2 regions of the Streptomyces sp. NPDC050145 genome follow, and region 2 is predicted to be linked to the other one. Evidence: riboswitches for the same ligand, from Rfam matches in the RefSeq annotation. Region 2 holds a riboswitch; the other holds the start of a gene.
What was found. A riboswitch is a leader RNA that binds a small molecule or an ion and turns the genes downstream of it on or off. The one in region 2 is predicted to bind glycine.
Positions count from the first base shown of each region.

Region 1 (9,267 bases), on a different contig from region 2:
ACGCATACCGCCGGAGAACTCGTGCGGGTAGTTGTCGACCCTCTTGTCCGGCTGCGGGATGCCCACCCTGTCGAGCATCTCGACCGCGCGCCGCTTGGCGGTCTTCTTGTCGACGTCGTGGTGGATCCGGTACGCCTCCACGATCTGCTGCCCGATCGTGTAGTACGGGTGCAGCGCGGACAGCGGGTCCTGGAAGATCATCGCCATGTCCCGGCCGCGCAGCTTGCGCACGTGGTCGGGGTCGGCGGTCAGCAGCTCGGTGCCGTCCAGCCAGATCTCGCCGGATATCTGCGCCTTGCGCTTGCCGTACTGACCGGCGGTGTGCAGGCCCATGATGCCGAGCGAGGTGACCGACTTGCCGGAGCCGGACTCGCCGACGATGCCGAGGGTGCGGCCCTTCTCCAGCTTGAAGGAGAGCCCGTCCACCGACTTGACGATGCCGTCGTCGGTCGGGAAGTGCACCTTGAGGTCGCGCACTTCCAGGAACGAGGTGGGCGCCGGCGAGCCGGTGTTCACCGGCTCGCTCACGGCGGCGCCGCTCTTGCTGATTCCGGTCATGCGAGCCTCACTCGGGGGTCGATCACGGCGTACAGGACGTCCACCACGAGGTTGGCGAGGAGTACCGCCATGGAGGTGATCAGGGTGACACCCAGGATGATGGGCAGGTCCTGCGTGCGGATGGCGTCGAGGACGGCGCGGCCGAGGCCGGGCAGGTTGAACGTCGACTCGGTGAGGATCGCGCCGCCGATCAGGGCGCCGAGGTCCATGCCGAGCATGGTGAGGATGGGCGTCATCGTGGAGCGCATGGCGTGCTTGCCGATGACGACCTGCTCCTTGAGACCCTTCGCGCGGGCGGTGCGGATGTAGTCCTCGCCGAGGATCTCCAGCATGGTGGCGCGGGTGATCCGGGCGTACATCGCCGCGTACAGGAAGGCGAGCGTGATCCAGGGCAGGATCATGCCGCCCAGGTAGCCGCCGACGCTGTCGGTGAAGGGGACGTACTGGGCGTCGATCCAGTCGAGCCCGAACGCGAAGATCGCGAGGCTGAGCAGACCGGTGAAGTAGATGGGGAGGGAGACGCCGGCGAGGGCGATGACCATCGCGCCGCGGTCCCAGAGGCTGCCGCGCTTGAGGGCCGACAGGACACCCGCCGCCAGACCGAAGATCAGCCACAGGACGGCCGCGCCGAGCGCCAGGCCCAGGGTGACCGGGAAGCGGTCGGTGAGGACCGGCCAGACGGCCTGCTCGGTACGGAAGGAGTAGCCGAAGCAGGGGGCGGCGCACTCGGTGACGTCGCCGCCGCCGGAGTAGGTGCGGCCGACGAAGATGCCCTTGAAGAACTCCCAGACCTGGGAGTAGATCGGGTCGCCGAGACCGAGCTTCTGCCGCACTCCCTCGATGGCGGCCGGGTCGGCCTGCTTGCCCACGAAGTTCAGTGCGATGTCAGCGCCCGCCCACTTGGGGACGAGGAAGAAGATGCAGAAGACCACCATGACGATGACCACGAGCATCACTGCGGCGGCGAACAACCGCCTGATGAGATAAGCGAGCACAGCTCTCGGCCCGCCGCGGACCGCGGGCCACCGGATTGTGTCCAGTGGCCCGCGATACCGCCGCGCCGGCCTTCACCTGCCTTTCGTGCCGTTCGGCGGGTGTGCCGGTATCAGTTGCCGGACTTCAGGCCGAGGTTGACGAAGTCGTACGTACCGCTGTAGCCGTCGGTCGTGTAGACGTTCGCCAGGCGAGAAGAGCGGAAGTTGATGAACTTCTCGAAGACGAAGGGCAGGTAGTAGCCGCCCTCCATCACCTTGTGGTTGATCTCCGTGGAGATCTTGGCCTTCTCGGCGTCGTCGAGCGTCTTCACGTACTTGTCGAAGAGGCCGTCGATCGACTTGTCCTTGATGAGCGCGTAGTTGTTGTTACCGCTCGGAAGGATGTACTTGCTGTCCCACAGCGGGAGACCGTAGCCCTGGACGGTGGGGAAGTCCGGACCCCAGCCCATGATGATGATGCCGTAGCCCTTCTTCTTCACGTTCGAAGTCGAGCCGATGACGCTGCTGCTCTGCGAGCCGTCGTACTGGTCGATCTCGGTCTTGACACCGATCTTCTTCAGCGACGCCTGCAGGGACTGGGCGGTGGCCACCTCGACGGGCTTGTTGTTGCGCACCGCGATCGTGGTGGAGAAGCCGTTCGGCTTGCCGCAGGCCTTGAGCTCTTCCTTGGCCTTGGCGACGTTGCCCTTCTTGTCCGCACCGGCCGCGTTGTACGGGTCGTACTTCTGACCCTCGGCACCGGCGACGGACGGCGGCAGCATGTTGGTGCCGATGTCGCCACCCGCGAGCGGGCCGCCACGGGCGGTCTGCAGCGACTCGTGGTCGGCGCCGATGATGACGGCCTTGCGGCAGTGGATGTTGTCGAACGGCTTGACGCTCTGCGGGAAGGCCGCGTAGCGGATGTAGCCGGAGACCGGGTTGTCCAGGTTGCCCTTGTGCTGCTTCAGGGCGGTGGTGCGGCCCTGCGGCGACATGCCGGTCTGGTTGGCGTCCAGGTCCAGGTCACCGTTGAGCAGACGCTGGTCGAGCTGGTTGGCGTCCGAGAAGAACTGGATCGTGATCTTGTCCGGGTACGCCTTGCGGATCGGGTCCGAGGACTGCTTCCACTTGTCGTTGCGCACCAGGGTCAGGTTCTTGCCCGGGCTGTACGACTGGAACTTGTACGGGCCCGAGGAGAACGGGTGCAGACCGTACTTGGCCTTGGTGTCCTTGTCCTGGCGGACCGGGGACGCCGAGGTCAGCGCGAGCATCTCCTCGAAGTCCGAGTTGGCGGACGGGAGCTTGAAGACGATGGTCTTCTCGTCCGGCGTCTCGATCGCCTTGAGGCCGAGCTTGTCCTTGGCCTTGTCCTTGTACGGACCCTTGTACTCGCCCTTGGGGTCGAGCACGTCCTTCAGGTACACCGGGCCGCCGGACAGGACGTCCTGCGCCCAGACGCGCTCGATGCCGTACTTGATGTCCTGGGACGTGATCGGCTTGCCGTCCTCCCAGGTCAGGCCGTCACGCAGGGTGTACTCGTAGGTCTTGCCGTCGTCGGAGACCTTGGCGAGACCGGTGGCGAGGTCGGGAGTGACCTCGGCGCCCGCCTTGCCCGGCTCGGCCTTGTTGGTGACGAGCTGGCGGCTGTAGTAGCGCGAGAAGTTCCACATGAAGCCGTAGTAGCCACGCGTGGTGTCCCACGAGTCGGCGTCCTGGGCACTGCCGAACTTCAGCGTGCCGCCCTTCTTGGCGGCAGAGGCCTGGGCGACCTTGTTGTTGGCCGCGTCGTAGCCGGCAGCGCCGTTCTTCGAGCCGCCGTTGCCGTCGTCGGAGCCGCCGCCGCACGCCGCCGTGGTCAGCAGCGCCGCGACCGCGGCGGCAGCGGCTACAGCCTGCTTGCGCCGCCCTGAGGTGCGTTGGGTAGTCACGATCGAGCATCCTCCGGAGTTGATGAGAGAGACCCGTGTACCAGCCACGGGACGTTTGAGGTACGGCAGTTCAGCGGGACGCCTTCGGGTCCAGCGCGTCCCGCACGCCGTCGCCGAAGAGGTTGAAGGCCAGGACCGTGATGAAGATCGACACACCGGGGACGATCATGTACATCGGGTCCGACTCGTAGTACTCGACCGCGCTCGAGAGCATCTGCCCCCACGAGGAGGTGGGCGGCTTGACGCCGACACCCAGGAAGCTCAGCGCCGCCTCGGTCAGGATGTTCGTCGGGATCATCATCGTGGTGTAGACGATGATCGGCGCGACCAGGTTGGGCATCAGTTCCTTGAAGAGGATGTAGAGCCGTCCGGCGCCCAGCGAGCGGGCCGCCTCGACGTACTCGCGCTCCCTCATCGAGAGGGTCTGACCGCGGACCACACGTCCGATGTACGGCCATCCGAAGAAGCCGATGACGAGGATCATCACGAAGACCCGGACGCTCGAACCGGTCAGGCCCAGCAGGTGGTTGGGCATCACCGCGACCAGGGCGATCGTGAAGAGCAGCTGCGGGAAGGCCAGCAGACCGTCCATGACCCGGCTGATCAGCGAGTCGACCCAGCCGCCGAAGAAGCCGGCCAGGATGCCGAGGACCGTACCGAGGACGACCGCGACCAGGGCGGACAGGAAGCCGACCAGGAGCGAGACGCGGGCACCGAAGATGATGCGGGCGAAGATGTCGCGGCCGTTGACCGGCTCGACACCCAGCAGGTGCTCGCCGCTCATGCCGCCCAGCGAACCCCGGGGGGTGCCGAACAGCGGGTCGATCAGGTCCTCGTGGTACGCGTCCGGGTCCTGGCCCACCAGGTGCGCGATCAGCGGCGCGAAGACCGCGACCAGGATGAGGACCAGCACGACGACACCGCCGGTGAGGGCCAGCTTGTCCCGCTTGAGGCGCTCCCAGGCGATCCGGCCCAGCGAACGTCCCTGGACCTTCTTGGTACCGGTACTCGCTGCCGCCGCCTCTTCGGCCGCGCTGGGGGCCGCCTCGGCGGTCGGCTCATGCAGTGGTGCCGTCATCAGGCAAGGACCCCTCTCAACCGGCGGTAGCCGGCCCGCACTTGCCGCTGTAGCGGCGTGATCAGTCCGTCGTACAAAGAGGCGAAGCCCCTAGGAGAGGGAGTGTTCAACCTGTGCGTGATCTGTTGCCAGACCTGTCGGCGAAAGGATGCCTAACCGTGATGCTGCCTAGGGGGTTCCGTTATCCGAACAGCAGTGAACGGGGTGCGGACGCGGGGCAGTTGTGGCGGAAGTGGCGCCAGAGGGGACATTGCACCCAGATCACGAAATCGCCGCTCTACGTGATCGGGAGGAGTGATCGGAGGGTGAACGGGGGCGATCGGGGGCGATCGGGGGTGAACGAGGGTGATCAGGGGGGCTGATCGATCAGTAGGAGGCGCCGTACGGCGGCGGGTAGCCGTAACCGCCCCCGCCGGCGGGGGCCGCCGGCGCGGCGTGGGCCTCGCGGTCGTAGAACGGCCGCGCGTTCGCCCGCAGCCACAGCGCGACCGGGTCGTACTCGTCCGACATCGCGACGGTGGAGACCGGCAGGCCGTCGGGCACCGCCGTGATCGACTGCTGCATCATCCCGCGCACCGCGTCCACCGAGGCCGGGGACGTGTCGTAGACGTCGAGGCCGATGGCGAGGTACGGGGCGCCCAGCGCGGGCTGGACCCAGGCGCGGCGCAGGGAGCGGATCGCGGTCGTCCGGTGCGCGTTCTGCGCGAGGACCGCGTAGAACTGCGGGATCTCGATCGACGGGTCGGAAAGGCGCAGCGGGCCCGCGGGCTGCCGGTCCAGGCCGCCCGCGAGGCGCCGCAGGTCGAGCCAGGGGATGCCGACGCCGCCGCCGGGGGCGTGCGGGTTCAGCCACAGGCCGTAGTGGTCGGGGTACAGGGTGCGGGCCGCGTCGACGCCGCCGACCACCTCGTAGGCCCGCGACCAGCCGGAGGCGGAGAGCTCCTGGGCGGAGGTGACACAGGGGGCGTACGAGAAGCCGTCGATCTCCATGTTCCCGTACTGGGCGTCGGGGGAACCGGCCTGGCCGTGCCAGAGCAGCATCCAGACCTGGCCGGACGCCGGGTCGGCGAGCGCCTGAAGGAGCGCCTCGTACGCGTCGAAGCGCCCCGGGGTCACCTGGCGCAGCATGTGCTCGACCTGTCCGGCCGCGGCCGTGCCCGACGCACTCACCCGTAACCGCCCCTTCGTGAACGTCCGTGTACCGCTTCGACCGGAGGGCGGCACGCCGTCCGGTCAGGTCATGAAACCAGCTTAAGCGGCGTTCCTGACACCGACTTGACGGACGGCGTCATCCTTCCCGCACATAGAACGGGCGTACGTGCGTCCGCATCCAGTCGGCGACCGGGTCCTGGGTCACGTCGAGGAAGACCAGATTGACCGGCCAGGCCAGCGGGGCGCGGCCCAGCGCGCGGCCGAGCGCGTCCAGCGGGAGGTCCCGGGCCTCGCCCTCCCACCGGCTCAGTTCGACGCCGACGAACAGGGACGGGGTGGCGTCCTCGACGACGGCCAGACAGCGGCGGGCGCTGAGCACGGCGCCGGTCGCCTCGAACTCCTCCCGGACCGCGGTCAGGAAGTCCACCGGGTCGTCCTGCCAGTCCGGCTCGGACAGCACGACGCGGCCGCCGGTCGACGGGCCGTCCAGCGGGGTGCGGCCGCTGCGGGCCAGCTCGGCGACGGCGGGCGGGGGCAGCGGCAGGCCGACGGCGCCGTCCGGGTTCAGGACGATGCCCGCCTGGGGCGGCAGGCCGCGGGCGAACTCGGCGGCCGGGGCCACGGTGCAGTCCATGCGGCCGCCCGTGACCTGGGTGAACTGCTGCTCGGAGGTGAAGACGGGGACGAAGGCCTGGCCCTGGATCTCCAGGGTCGGCAGGTCGAGGTCGCGGCTGGCCGCGGTGCCACCCTTCGGGAGCGGGATCCATATGTGGCTGCGGCCCAGGACCTCGACGATGCGCGGTCCCGTCACCTCGCCGGGCTGTCCCACCGCCGCGGCGAGCACTTCCTCCAGCTCGTTCGCCGGCCAGCCGGTCCCTGCGGGGTGCTCTCGACCGGGTTCTTGCTGGTCCGGGATCCCGGGGTGCTCCATAGCTGCGCCTTACCTCTGCCTGACATGTCGTGCCGCCGCGCCGACGATATCCCGTGGGTGGGTGGCGGGTCATGCGGGTCGCCTGCGGGCCGGTGGGGCTTCTCGCGCAGTTCCCCGCGCCCCTGAAGGCATGCGCTGCGCGCAGCCTTCATCGGGGAAATGCCGCCCGCAGGGCGTGCATTTCAGGGGCGCGGGGAACTGCGCGGCCGGCCACGACGGCGGGAGAGCCGCCGGCGAACGGCAAGCTCACCCCCGGAACGCGATCCCGCCCAGGACATCCGTCGCGGCCCGGTCCAGGAGTACCGCCGACGCGACCCCCGCCGGGAGGACCCCGCGTTCGACCTCGGCCACGAGCGACCCGACGGCGCGCCGGTGCCGGGCGAAGGCGTAGCGGGACACCCCGCGCCCCCGGTCCCGCTGACCGGCGAGCGCCAGGTCCTCCGGCACGTCGAGCAGCAGCAGGTGGACACCGACCCCGCGCCGGCGGGCCGTCCGCGTCACCCATCTCCGCACCCACGCCTGCGTCCCGCAGTCGTGCACGACGACACTGGCCCCGGACCGCATGGCCCGCCGCAGCCCCGCGTAGTGCGCGACCCGCACCAGCGGCCGGTACAGCGCGTACGGCACCCAGCGCGGCACCCGGGCGGCCCAGCGCTCACGGGTGTCCTGGGAGTCGATGCCGACCACGGTGACGGCCCGCCGCATCAGCGTGGACTTGCCGCTTCCGGGCAGCCCCGAGAGCACGACGAGATCCCCCGCCGCGAACGCGATCCGGCGCGGGGTCCGGCCCTCCCGCCCCCGCAGATCCCGCACCGAGCGCTGCCTCGGGATCCGCACCCGCTGCGCCGCCGCGGCCCCTGTCGTCGCGTACGCCGCCGCGACTGCCTTGTGCACCGTGATCGTCCTCCCCGTTCCGGTCACGCACTCTTGCCCGCCAAGTGTAAAGAGACGGTAATGCCCTACAAGGGGTTTCCCCGTTCGACGGGCATGCAATGATGTGCGCGCAAACTGCATACCGGCCGCTTGAATCCGCGCGGGAGAGTTCCGGGTCACCCCGGACGCCGAAGGAGCAAGTCCCTCCCTTGAATCTCTCAGGCCCCGTACCGCGCGGGCGAGGCAGATCTGAAAAGCGGGCCGCCTTCTCACGTACGGCGGTCCCACCCAAGGTGCAAGCCCCTCGGGGCGAACCTCTCAGGTTCCGATGACAGATGGGGAGGACCTCCTTCGGAGATCTCTCTGCCATCGCCGTCACGCCCGGGAGCACCCGCCATGACCCGTACCACCGCCCTTGACGCCCTGCACCGTTCGCTGGGCGCCACCATGACCGACTTCGCCGGCTGGGACATGCCGCTGCGCTACGCCAGCGAGCGTGACGAGCACAACGCGGTGCGCACCGCGGCCGGCCTGTTCGACCTGTCCCACATGGGTGAGATCACGGTCACGGGCCCGCAGGCGGCCGACCTGCTCAACCGCGCGCTCGTCGGCAACATCGGCTCGGTCGGCGTCGGCCGCGCCCGCTACACGATGATCTGCCGCGAGGACGGCGGCATCCTCGACGACCTGATCGTCTACCGCCTCGGCGAGACGGAGTACATGGTCGTCGCCAATGCGGGCAACGCCCAGATCGTCCTGGACGCCCTCGTGGAGCGCGCCGCCGGCTTCGACGCCGAGGTCCGCGACGACCGTGACGCGTACGCGCTGATCGCGGTGCAGGGTCCGCACTCCCCCGCCATCGTGAAGTCCGTCACGGACGCCGACCTGGACGGGCTCAAGTACTACGCGGGTCTGCCGGGCACGGTCGCCGGTGTCGAGGCCCTCATCGCCCGCACCGGCTACACCGGCGAGGACGGCTTCGAGCTGTTCGTCGCCCCGGCCGACGCCGAGAAGCTGTGGCAGGCGCTGACCGAGGCGGGCGCCGAGTACGGCCTCGTCCCCTGCGGCCTGTCCTGTCGCGACACGCTGCGCCTGGAGGCGGGCATGCCGCTGTACGGGCACGAGCTGACCACCGCTCTGACGCCGTTCGACGCCGGTCTCGGCCGCGTCGTGAAGTTCGAGAAGACCTCGCACGGCGACGACTTCGTCGGCCACGACGCGCTGAAGGAGGCCGCGGCGAAGGCCGAGGCGAACCCGCCGCGCAAGCTCGTCGGCCTGATCGCCGAGGGTCGCCGGGTGCCGCGCGCCGGCATGGCCGTGGTCGCCGACGGCCAGGTCGTCGGCGAGGTCACCTCCGGTGCCCCGTCCCCGACCCTGGGCAAGCCGATCGCCATCGCCTACGTCGACGCGGCGCATGCCGAGCCGGGCACCACGGGCGTCGGCGTGGACATCCGCGGCACGCACGAGCCGTACGAGGTCGTGGCCCTGCCGTTCTACAAGCGTCAGAAGTAGTCCCGCCCGATCCCCTCGGGCGTCCTACGCGCCCCTCTGTCACCAGCACCTTCCCGCGTACAGGAGAATTCGCACCATGAGCAACCCCCAGCAGCTGCGTTACAGCAAGGAGCACGAGTGGCTGTCGGCCGTCGAGGACGGCGTCGCCACGGTCGGTATCACGGAGCACGCGGCCAACGCGCTCGGTGACATCGTGTTCGCCCAGCTCCCCGAGGTCGGCGACACCGTCACCGCGGGCGAGAGCTGCGGCGAGCTGGAGTC
Region 1 covers NZ_JBITJS010000021.1:44,634-53,900, reverse strand. Annotated here, with positions in the region: gene ACIBTU_RS33235 (ABC transporter ATP-binding protein) at 1-558, opposite strand, end outside; gene ACIBTU_RS33230 (ABC transporter permease) at 555-1,553, opposite strand; gene ACIBTU_RS33225 (ABC transporter substrate-binding protein) at 1,664-3,460, opposite strand; gene ACIBTU_RS33220 (ABC transporter permease) at 3,531-4,538, opposite strand; gene ACIBTU_RS33215 (enhanced serine sensitivity protein SseB C-terminal domain-containing protein) at 4,905-5,708, opposite strand; gene ACIBTU_RS33210 (enhanced serine sensitivity protein SseB) at 5,827-6,621, opposite strand; gene ACIBTU_RS33205 (AAA family ATPase) at 6,868-7,515, opposite strand; glycine riboswitch at 7,646-7,737, shown strand; gene gcvT (glycine cleavage system aminomethyltransferase GcvT) at 7,891-9,006, shown strand; gene gcvH (glycine cleavage system protein GcvH) at 9,083-9,267, shown strand, end outside.
Region 1: it holds a riboswitch for glycine, as region 2 does, so the genes downstream of both, gcvT (glycine cleavage system aminomethyltransferase GcvT) here and gcvP (aminomethyl-transferring glycine dehydrogenase) in region 2, are expected to answer to the same signal.

Region 2 (9,267 bases):
ACACCGGCCGGGTGCGCGACCGGGACCTGCAGCGCGTGATCAACGGCCTGTGGCAGTCCGGCGCCGAGGCCGTCAGCATCAACGGGCAGCGCCTGACGGCGCTGTCCGCGATCAGGGCCGCGGGCGACGCGATACTGGTCGACAACAAGCCGCTGGTGCCGCCGTACACGGTGCTCGCGGTGGGGGACGGGCAGCGGCTGAGCACACGGTTCCAGGACAGCCCCGACGGGCTGTACCTGCACGCCCTGAAGGAGAACTTCGGGATCAGGACCAGTATTTCGGCGCAGGACGACCTCAGGCTCCCCGCCGCCCCCAGCGTGATCGTTCGTACAGCACAGCCGAGAGCAGAGCAGAAGGGCACATCGTGATCGCCGTACTGGGCCTCGTCGTGGGAGTCGTGGTCGGGCTGTTCGTCCGGCCCGAGGTTCCGGCGGTCGTCGAGCCTTACCTTCCCATCGCCGTGGTGGCCGCGCTCGACGCGGTGTTCGGCGGACTGCGCGCCATGCTGGACGGGATCTTCGACGACAAGGTCTTCGTCGTCTCGTTCCTGTCGAACGTCGTGGTGGCCGCGCTGATCGTCTTCCTCGGCGACAAGCTGGGCGTCGGCGCGCAGCTGTCGACCGGCGTCGTGGTCGTGCTCGGCATCCGCATCTTCTCCAACGCTGCCGCGATCCGGCGGCACGTCTTCCGGGCGTGAGGCCGATGAGCGACGCAGCAGACGACGCAGCAGACAACGAGGGCGCCGGCGGCGAGGCGGAGGAGCGGGCCGACGCGAACCGGCTCCGCAAGGAGCTGCCGGCCGAGGTCGAACCGGCCGAGGGCGCGCAGCAGGCGGAGCCCGAGGGGCCCGCGCCGCTGACCGGCCGCCGGAGGCTGGCGAAGAGCCTGTGGCCGCCGCGCGTGTCGCGTGCCCAACTGACGGTCGCCGTGCTGCTGTTCGTGCTGGGCCTCGGTCTGGCCATCCAGGTGCGGTCGAACAGCGACAACAGCGCCCTGCGCGGAGCGCGCCAGGAAGATCTTGTGCGCATCCTCGATGAACTCGACGACCGGACTCAGCGTCTGGAGGATGAGAAGCAAGGTCTCGAGGACCAGCGGGCCGAGTTGGAGAACAGCTCGGACCAGGCCGAGGAGGCCCGCAAGCAGACCGTCGAGAAGGAACGTCAACTCGGCATCCTGGCGGGCACCGTGGCCGCGCAGGGCCCCGGGATCACCATGACCGTCACGGACACGAAGGGGGCCGTCGAGGCCGACATGCTGCTCGACGCGATCCAGGAGCTGCGGGCGGCGGGCGCCGAGGCGATCCAGGTCAACGACGTCCGCGTCGTGGCGAACACGTACCTGACGGACGGAACCGGAGGGAAGGGCGTGAGCGTGGACGGGCACAAGATCGCCCAGCCGTACGTTTTCAAGGTCATCGGCAAACCGCAGGACCTGGAACCGGCGCTCAACATCCCCGGAGGTGTCGTGCAGACGTTGGAGAAGGAGCAGGCCACAGTGGCTGTGAGCCGTTCGGAGAAGATCGTCGTGGACGCCTTGCGGCCGGCGCAGCGGCCTGACTACGCTCGGTCGTCCTCGCAGTGAGGCGGAGGTGCATGGTGGACGCCGTGCGAGGGCATGAGGTTGCGGGGGGTCGGCGCATCCCGGGCGGGGTGCGTGGTGGAAACTGTTTTACGGATACGGACGTTGTGAGGATGTCCGTGTCGGAGCTGTACGCCGATGTGCGCAGTCAGGGTTCGTCCTGCCCCACGGGCGGGTCTGTTTCGGTCAAGGGGAATCGCCCGTGAAGTTGTTTGCGAAGTTGTTCGGCAAGAGCGCACGTGAGGACGCACGTCACCGCGCGCCGCGCCAAGGTGACGTGCCGGAGACCCAGGTGGGCGAGCGCCCCCTGTTCCGGGACGAGGTCGGCGGAGACAATTCGGGCGGACAGGGCGCGTCGTCTGTTGACCCTGCCGGTTCCGGCCGCATAGGTTTCGGGGAACCGTCAACCTCAGGTACGGGTGGAGGGTTCGGTTCCGCCCCGTACGCGTCCCAAACCCCCGCGGGGCAGCCGCGGCAGGAGGATCCGTCCATGTCGGCCCTGGTGTGTACGAGGTGCGGGAACAGGAACGGCGAGAACAGCCGGTTCTGCTCCAACTGCGGTGCGCCGCTGCGGGGCGGTGCGATGCCGGAAGGCCCGTCCGAGACGACGTCCACGATCTCCATCTCGGGGCTCGAGTCGTACGACCCGGAGGCCACCGGCCAGACGCAGCTGCCGGCCCTGTCGCCCGAGGCGCAGGCCGCGGTCGACGCGCTGCCGATGGGCTCGGCGCTCCTGGTGGTGCGGCGTGGTCCGAACTCGGGCAGTCGCTTCCTCCTGGACGGCGAGCTGACCACGGCGGGCCGTCACCCGCAGAGCGACATCTTCCTCGACGACGTGACCGTGTCGCGTCGCCACGTGGAGTTCCGTCGCCAGCAGGACGGCACGTTCAGCGTCGCCGACGTGGGCAGCCTGAACGGGACGTACGTGAACCGTGAGCGCATCGACTCCGTGACGCTGCACAACGGCGACGAGGTGCAGATCGGCAAGTACCGGCTGGTCTTCTACGCGAGCCAGCGAGGTATCTGACCCGTCAGCGAACCTTCAGGAAGGTCCATGCTTCACACACCGAGGGGCGGTGCCGCGGGCGGCACCGCCACCGTGGACAGCCGGCTGATGAGCATCGGCACCGTCCTGAACACGCTGCGCGAGGAATTCCCCGAGGTCACGATCTCCAAGATCAGGTTCTTGGAGTCCGAGGGTCTCATCGAGCCGCAGCGGACGCCGTCCGGCTACCGCAAGTTCAGTCCGGACGACGTCGAGCGGCTCGCCCACGTGCTGCGGATGCAGCGGGACCACTACCTGCCGCTGAAGGTCATCAAGGAGCAGCTCGACGGCCTGGAGCGGGGCGAGGCGCTGCCGGTACCGGCGCCCGGCCGGCCCGGCGATCCGGCGGACGCCGGTGAGGACGGACGGACCGCGGCCCGTATCGGCCGGCAGGAGCTGCTCGCGGCCGCCGGGATCGACGCGGCCGAGCTCGAGGAGTGGGAGTCCTACGGGCTCATCGCGCAGCTGCCCGACGGCGGGTACGACGCCGGGGCCGTGGTGGTCGCGGAGCTCGTCGGCGAGCTGGGCCGCTTCGGCATCGAACCCCGGCACCTGCGGGTGATGCGGGCGGCCGCGGACCGCGAGGCCGGTCTCGTGGACTCCGTCGTCGCACCGCTCAAGGTGCACCGCAATCCGCAGACCCGGGCGCTGGCGCAGGCCCGCGCCAAGGAGCTGGCGGGCCTGACGGTGAAGCTCCACGCCACACTCGTCCAGACCGCTCTGGGAGTGCGTCTGCCCTGATCGCAGGGGCGGTCCTCGGCCGTGCGCCCGGCATGCGGCGGATGCCCGACTACCCAAACCTGCCGGGCACGTCCTAGGGTTGCTGTGTGAACGAGCTCGACGTCGTAGGTGTCCGGGTCGAAATGCCCTCCAACCAACCGATCGTGCTCCTGCGTGAAGTGGGAGGCGACCGTTACCTCCCCATCTGGATCGGACCGGGGGAGGCGACGGCGATCGCCTTCGCCCAGCAGGGCATGGCCCCACCGCGTCCGCTGACGCACGACCTGTTCAAGGACGTGCTGGAGGCGGTCGGTCAGGAGCTCACGGAAGTGCGCATCACGGATCTGCGGGAGGGCGTCTTCTACGCGGAGCTGGTCTTCGCCAGCGGAGTCGAGGTCAGCGCCCGTCCTTCCGACGCCATAGCCCTCGCCCTGCGCACCGGGACGCCGATCTTCGGCAGCGACGGGGTCCTGGACGACGCGGGGATCGCGATTCCGGACGAGCAGGAGGACGAGGTGGAGAAGTTCCGCGAGTTCCTCGACCAGATCTCGCCCGAGGATTTCGGGACCAACAGCCAGTAGACGGCTGGACGCGGGACGCATCGTGGCGGGCGCCTCGGCACATTCGGCTAGCCTTTCCCCGCGGTGGGTCACGGGAAACCACTCTTAGGGTGATTATCACTCGGCGTGGCGAGTGTGGCGTTCGTTGACGCACCCCCTGTGACTGCCTACCGTCGACACGGCAGGTCAATGAGGAGGTCGGCGTGAGAAGCAGCGGCGACGGTACGGCGACGGGCGGTCCGTACCTGTTTCACGGCAGCGCGGCCGATCACACTCCGCAGCGCCCGCAGGCGGTTTCTGCGGTGGCGGGGGAGAGCGGCGACGAGGGTGCCGAAGAGGTCGGATACCGGGGACCGACCGCGTGTGCGGCGGCCGGCATCACGTACCGCCAACTGGACTACTGGGCCAGGACCGGTCTCGTCGAGCCCAGCGTGCGGCCCGCGTACGGATCGGGCACCCAGCGGCTCTACAGCTTCCGGGACGTCGTCGTCCTCAAGGTCGTCAAGCGTTTCCTGGACACCGGTGTCTCGCTGCAGAACATCCGGACCGCCGTGGTGCACCTGCGCGAGCAGGGATTCCGCGACCTCGAGCGCATGACGCTCATGAGCGACGGCGCGACCGTGTACGAGTGCACCTCGCCGGCCGAGGTGCACGATCTGCTCCAGGGCGGTCAGGGCATCTTCGGGATCGCCGTCGGTGTCGTGTGGCGGGACGTCGAGAGCGCCCTGTCGCAGCTGCACGGGGAGCGGGTGGACACCGGCGAGACCCTGCTCGGGAACAATCCCTCCGACGAGCTCGCGAGGCGGCGCAACCGGGCGGTGTGAGCCGCACGGGCCCGTTGTCAGTGGCGTAGGGCAGCATCGAAGCTGTGAGAACCGCGCCGACGATCCTGCATCTCGACATGGACGCCTTCTACGCCTCGGCGGAGCAGGCGGCCAAGCCGAGCCTGCGCGGGAAGGCGGTCGTCGTGGGCGGCGTCGGGCCGCGTGGCGTCGTGGCGACGGCCTCCTACGAGGCGCGCAGGTTCGGGGTCCATTCGGCGATGCCGACGGGGCAGGCGCGGCGGCTCGCGCCGAACGCGGCCTTCCTGGTGCCGCGCTTCCATCTGTACCGGGAGATCAGCGAGCAGGTGATGGCCCTCCTGCGCGCCCTGTCGCCCCTGGTGGAGCCTCTGAGCCTCGATGAGGCGTTCGTCGATCTGGAGGCCGGTGAGGTGGCCTGGGACGCCGCCTCCGCGGAGGCCGTGGGCCTGCGGCTGCGGGCGGACATCAGACGCGTGACCGGGCTGACCGGCTCGGTGGGGCTCGCGGCGTCGAAGATGCTCGCCAAGATCGGGTCGGAGGAGGCGAAGCCGGACGGGCTCGTGCTGATCCCGCCGGGCACCGAGCGCGAGCTGATCGGCCCGCGCTCGGTCCGCATCCTGCCCGGCGTCGGCCCGGCGACCGGGGACCATCTGAGACGGGCCGGCATCCTCACCGTGGCGGAGATCGCCGAGGCGGGGGAGGACGAGCTGGTGCGGCTCCTCGGCAAGTCGCACGGGGCGCATCTGTACGCGATGGCGCTGGCCCACGACGACCGGCCCGTCGTCGCCGAGCGCGACTCCAAGTCGGTGTCGGTCGAGGACACGTACGACGTCGACATCCACGACCGGGTGCGGGTGCGGATGGAGGTGCGGCGGCTGGCGGAGCGGTGTGTGGAGCGGCTGCGGGGGGCCGGGCGCTCGGGACGGACCGTGGTCCTGAAGGTGCGGCGCTACGACTTCTCGACGCTGACCCGGTCGGAGACCCTGCGCGGGCCGACGGACGACCCGGCCGTGGTGCGGGAGGCCGCGGCGCGGCTCCTGGAGGCCGTGGACACGACCGGCGGCGTACGGCTGCTGGGGGTCGGGGTGAGCGGGCTGGCGGACTACACGCAGGAGGACCTCTTCGCGCAGGCCGAGCACGCGGCGGAAGAGGCGGAGGCAGGGGCCGAGACCGAGGGCGCGGCGGGAGGCGTGGGGGGTGCTGACGTCGCCGGGGTCGGCGACGTCGCGGGGATGCCCGGTGGCTCGGAGGCCGGCACGGGCTCCGTGAGTGGCGCAGGTGATGCCGGCGCCGGTGAGACAGGGTCCGCAGGTGGGGGCGAAGCGGAGGGCGCGGTCGAGTCCGCGCCCCGGCGGTGGTTGCCGGGGCACGACGTGCGGCATACGGAGTTCGGGCCCGGGTGGGTGCAGGGGAGCGGGCTCGGGCGGGTCACGGTGCGGTTCGAGACGCCGTACTCGAGGGTGCCGGGGCGGGTGCGGACGTTCCTCGTCGACGATCCGGACCTGGAAGAGGGAGAGCCGCTGCCGCTCGTGGAGCCGGCGGCGTCGGCCGAGCGCGGGTAGGCGGCTCCCGTCCGGCTCCGCGTGCCCTCAGGCGGGTTCCTCGTCCGGGCCCGCGAGGTGGCCGAAGTCCACGTCCGGGGGCTGCGGGGCCATGATGTCGAGGCCGTAGTGGTGGTAGAGCTGGAGTTCCTGTTCGGGGGACAGGTGGCGGCCCACGCCGAAGTCGGGGGCGTCCTTGATCAGGGAGCGTTCGAAGGGGACGCGCAGGGTGCCCTCGACCAGCTCGCTGGGCTCCAGGGGGACGAAGGCGTCGCGGCTGAAGAGCCCCGTCCGTATCGCCGCCCATTCCGGAACGCCGGTCGCATCGTCGAGGTAGACCTCGTCGATGGTGCCGATCTTGGTTCCGTGGCGGTCGAACGCCTTGCGGCCGATCAGGTTGCGCGGATCGACATCGGTCTGCACGGTCCCTCCAGCTGGTCGCAACTCGTTGTTATCCCCTACGAAAGAGCAGTTTGGTGATGACGGCCACTCGAGGGATCCGGCCAGGTCCGCGCTGGTAGGCTGGCAAGCGGCTGCTGACCCCGCGCGGGAGAGTCCTCCGACCCCGTCGGAGGCGCCGAAGGAGCAAATCCTCCCCGGAATCTCTCAGGCACACGTACCGCACGGGCGAGGTCACTCTGGAAAGCAGGGCGGGGTGTACTTTGTCCGCTCTCACCGACGGTGAAAGCCGGCATGTCCGCGATCGCGAGATCGTCCGGACCGGCCGGTGAAGCTCTCAGGTCGAGATGACAGAGGGGGAGGCCGACCGGGTACCCGCGCCGTGGTGCCCCTCGCAGGTCGCATCGACCAGGAGGCCTCCGCATGACCGCCAACCGTATCCCGCTCTCCCAGCTGGAGCAGGGGATCCCTTTCGAGCAGCGTCACATCGGTCCCGATGACGCCGCCCAGGCCAAGATGCTGGCACAGGTCGGCTACGGCTCGCTCGACGAGCTGACGGCCGCCGCGGTGCCGGACGTCATCAAGAGCGCCGAGGCGCTCGACCTCCCGGGCGCCCGTACCGAGGCCGAGGTGCTCGACGAGCTCCGCTCCCTCGCGGACCGCAACCAGGTCCTCGGCTCGATGATCGGCCTCGGCTACTACGGCACCTTCACCCCGCCGGTCATCCTGCGCAACGTGATGGAGAACCCGTCCTGGTACACGGCCTACACGCCGTACCAGCCGGAGATCTCGCAGGGCCGCCTCGAGGCCCTCCTCAACTTCCAGACGATGGTCGCCGAGCTGACCGGTCTGCCCACCTCCGGCGCCTCGCTGCTCGACGAGGGCACCGCGGCCGCCGAGGCCATGGCCCTCTCGCGGCGCATCGGCAAGGTCAAGAACGGCGTCTTCCTCGTCGACGCGGACACGCTGCCGCAGACCGTCGCCGTGATCGAGACCCGCGCCGAGCCGACCGGCGTCGAGGTCGTCGTCGCCGACCTGAGCGACGGCATCCCCGCCGAGATCGCCGAGCGCGGTGTCGTCGGTGTGCTCCTGCAGTACCCGGGCGCCTCCGGTGCCGTGCGCGACATCAAGCCGGTCATCGACCAGGCCCACGGGATCGGCGCGATCGTCACCGTCGCCGCCGACCTGCTCGCCCTGACCCTGCTGACCTCGCCCGGCGAGCTCGGCGCGGACATCGCCGTCGGCACCACCCAGCGCTTCGGCGTCCCGATGGGCTTCGGCGGCCCGCACGCCGGTTACATGGCCGTCCAGGACAAGCACGCCCGCTCCCTGCCGGGCCGCCTCGTGGGCGTCTCCGTCGACGCCGACGGCAACAAGGCGTACCGCCTGGCCCTGCAGACCCGCGAGCAGCACATCCGCCGCGAGAAGGCCACCAGCAACATCTGTACCGCCCAGGTGCTGCTCGCCGTCATGGCCGGCATGTACGCCGTCTACCACGGCCCCGACGGCCTGAAGACGATCGCGCGGCGCACGCACCGCTACGCGACCCTGCTCGCCGCCGGTCTCACCGCGGGCGGCGTCGAGCTCGTGCACGGCGCGTACTTCGACACCCTGACCGCGCGCGTCCCCGGCAAGGCCGGCGACATCGTGACCGCCGCCCGCGAGGCCGGGGTCAACCTGCACCTGGTCGACGCCGACCACGTCTCCCTCGCCTGCGACGAGACGACGACCCGCGCCCAGCTGGGCGTCGTGTGGGCCGCCTTCGGCGTGGACGCCGACATCGAGGCGCTGGACGCCGCCACGGCGGACACCCTGCCGGCCGGTCTGCTGCGCTCGGACGACTACCTGGCGCACCCGGTCTTCCACCAGTACCGCTCCGAGACCGCGATGCTGCGCTACCTGCGCAAGCTGTCCGACCGCGACTACGCGCTGGACCGCGGCATGATCCCGCTGGGCTCCTGCACGATGAAGCTCAACGCGACGACGGAGATGGAGCCGGTCACCTGGCCCGAGTTCGGCCAGCTGCACCCCTTCGTCCCGGCCGAGCAGGCGCAGGGCTACCTCACCCTCATCCGTGAGCTGGAGGAGCGCCTCGCCGAGGTCACCGGCTACGACAAGGTCTCCCTGCAGCCGAACGCCGGCTCCCAGGGCGAGCTCGCGGGTCTCCTCGCGGTCCGCGGCTACCACCGGGCCAACGGCGACGAGCAGCGCACCGTCTGCCTCATCCCGTCCTCCGCGCACGGCACGAACGCGGCCTCCGCGGTCATGGCCGGCATGAAGGTCGTCGTCGTCAAGACCGCCGACGACGGTGAGGTCGACGTCGAGGACCTGCGCGCCAAGATCGCGCAGCACGCCGACGAGCTGGCCGTTCTCATGATCACGTACCCGTCGACGCACGGTGTGTTCGAGGAGCACGTCGCCGACATCTGCGGGGCCGTGCACGACGCCGGCGGCCAGGTCTACGTCGACGGCGCGAACCTGAACGCGCTGGTGGGTCTCGCCAAGCCGGGTCACTTCGGCGGCGACGTCTCGCACCTCAACCTGCACAAGACGTTCTGCATCCCGCACGGCGGCGGCGGTCCGGGCGTCGGCCCGGTCGGTGTGCGCGCGCACCTCGCCCC
Region 2 covers NZ_JBITJS010000011.1:4,091-13,357, forward strand. Annotated here, with positions in the region: gene ACIBTU_RS22310 (DUF881 domain-containing protein) at 1-368, shown strand, start outside; gene ACIBTU_RS22315 (small basic family protein) at 365-697, shown strand; gene ACIBTU_RS22320 (DUF881 domain-containing protein) at 703-1,581, shown strand; gene ACIBTU_RS22325 (FHA domain-containing protein) at 1,664-2,605, shown strand; gene ACIBTU_RS22330 (MerR family transcriptional regulator) at 2,633-3,364, shown strand; gene ACIBTU_RS22335 (bifunctional nuclease family protein) at 3,451-3,924, shown strand; gene ACIBTU_RS22340 (MerR family transcriptional regulator) at 4,107-4,727, shown strand; gene ACIBTU_RS22345 (DNA polymerase IV) at 4,772-6,268, shown strand; gene ACIBTU_RS22350 (PRC-barrel domain-containing protein) at 6,296-6,670, opposite strand; glycine riboswitch at 6,785-6,879, shown strand; gene gcvP (aminomethyl-transferring glycine dehydrogenase) at 7,070-9,267, shown strand, end outside.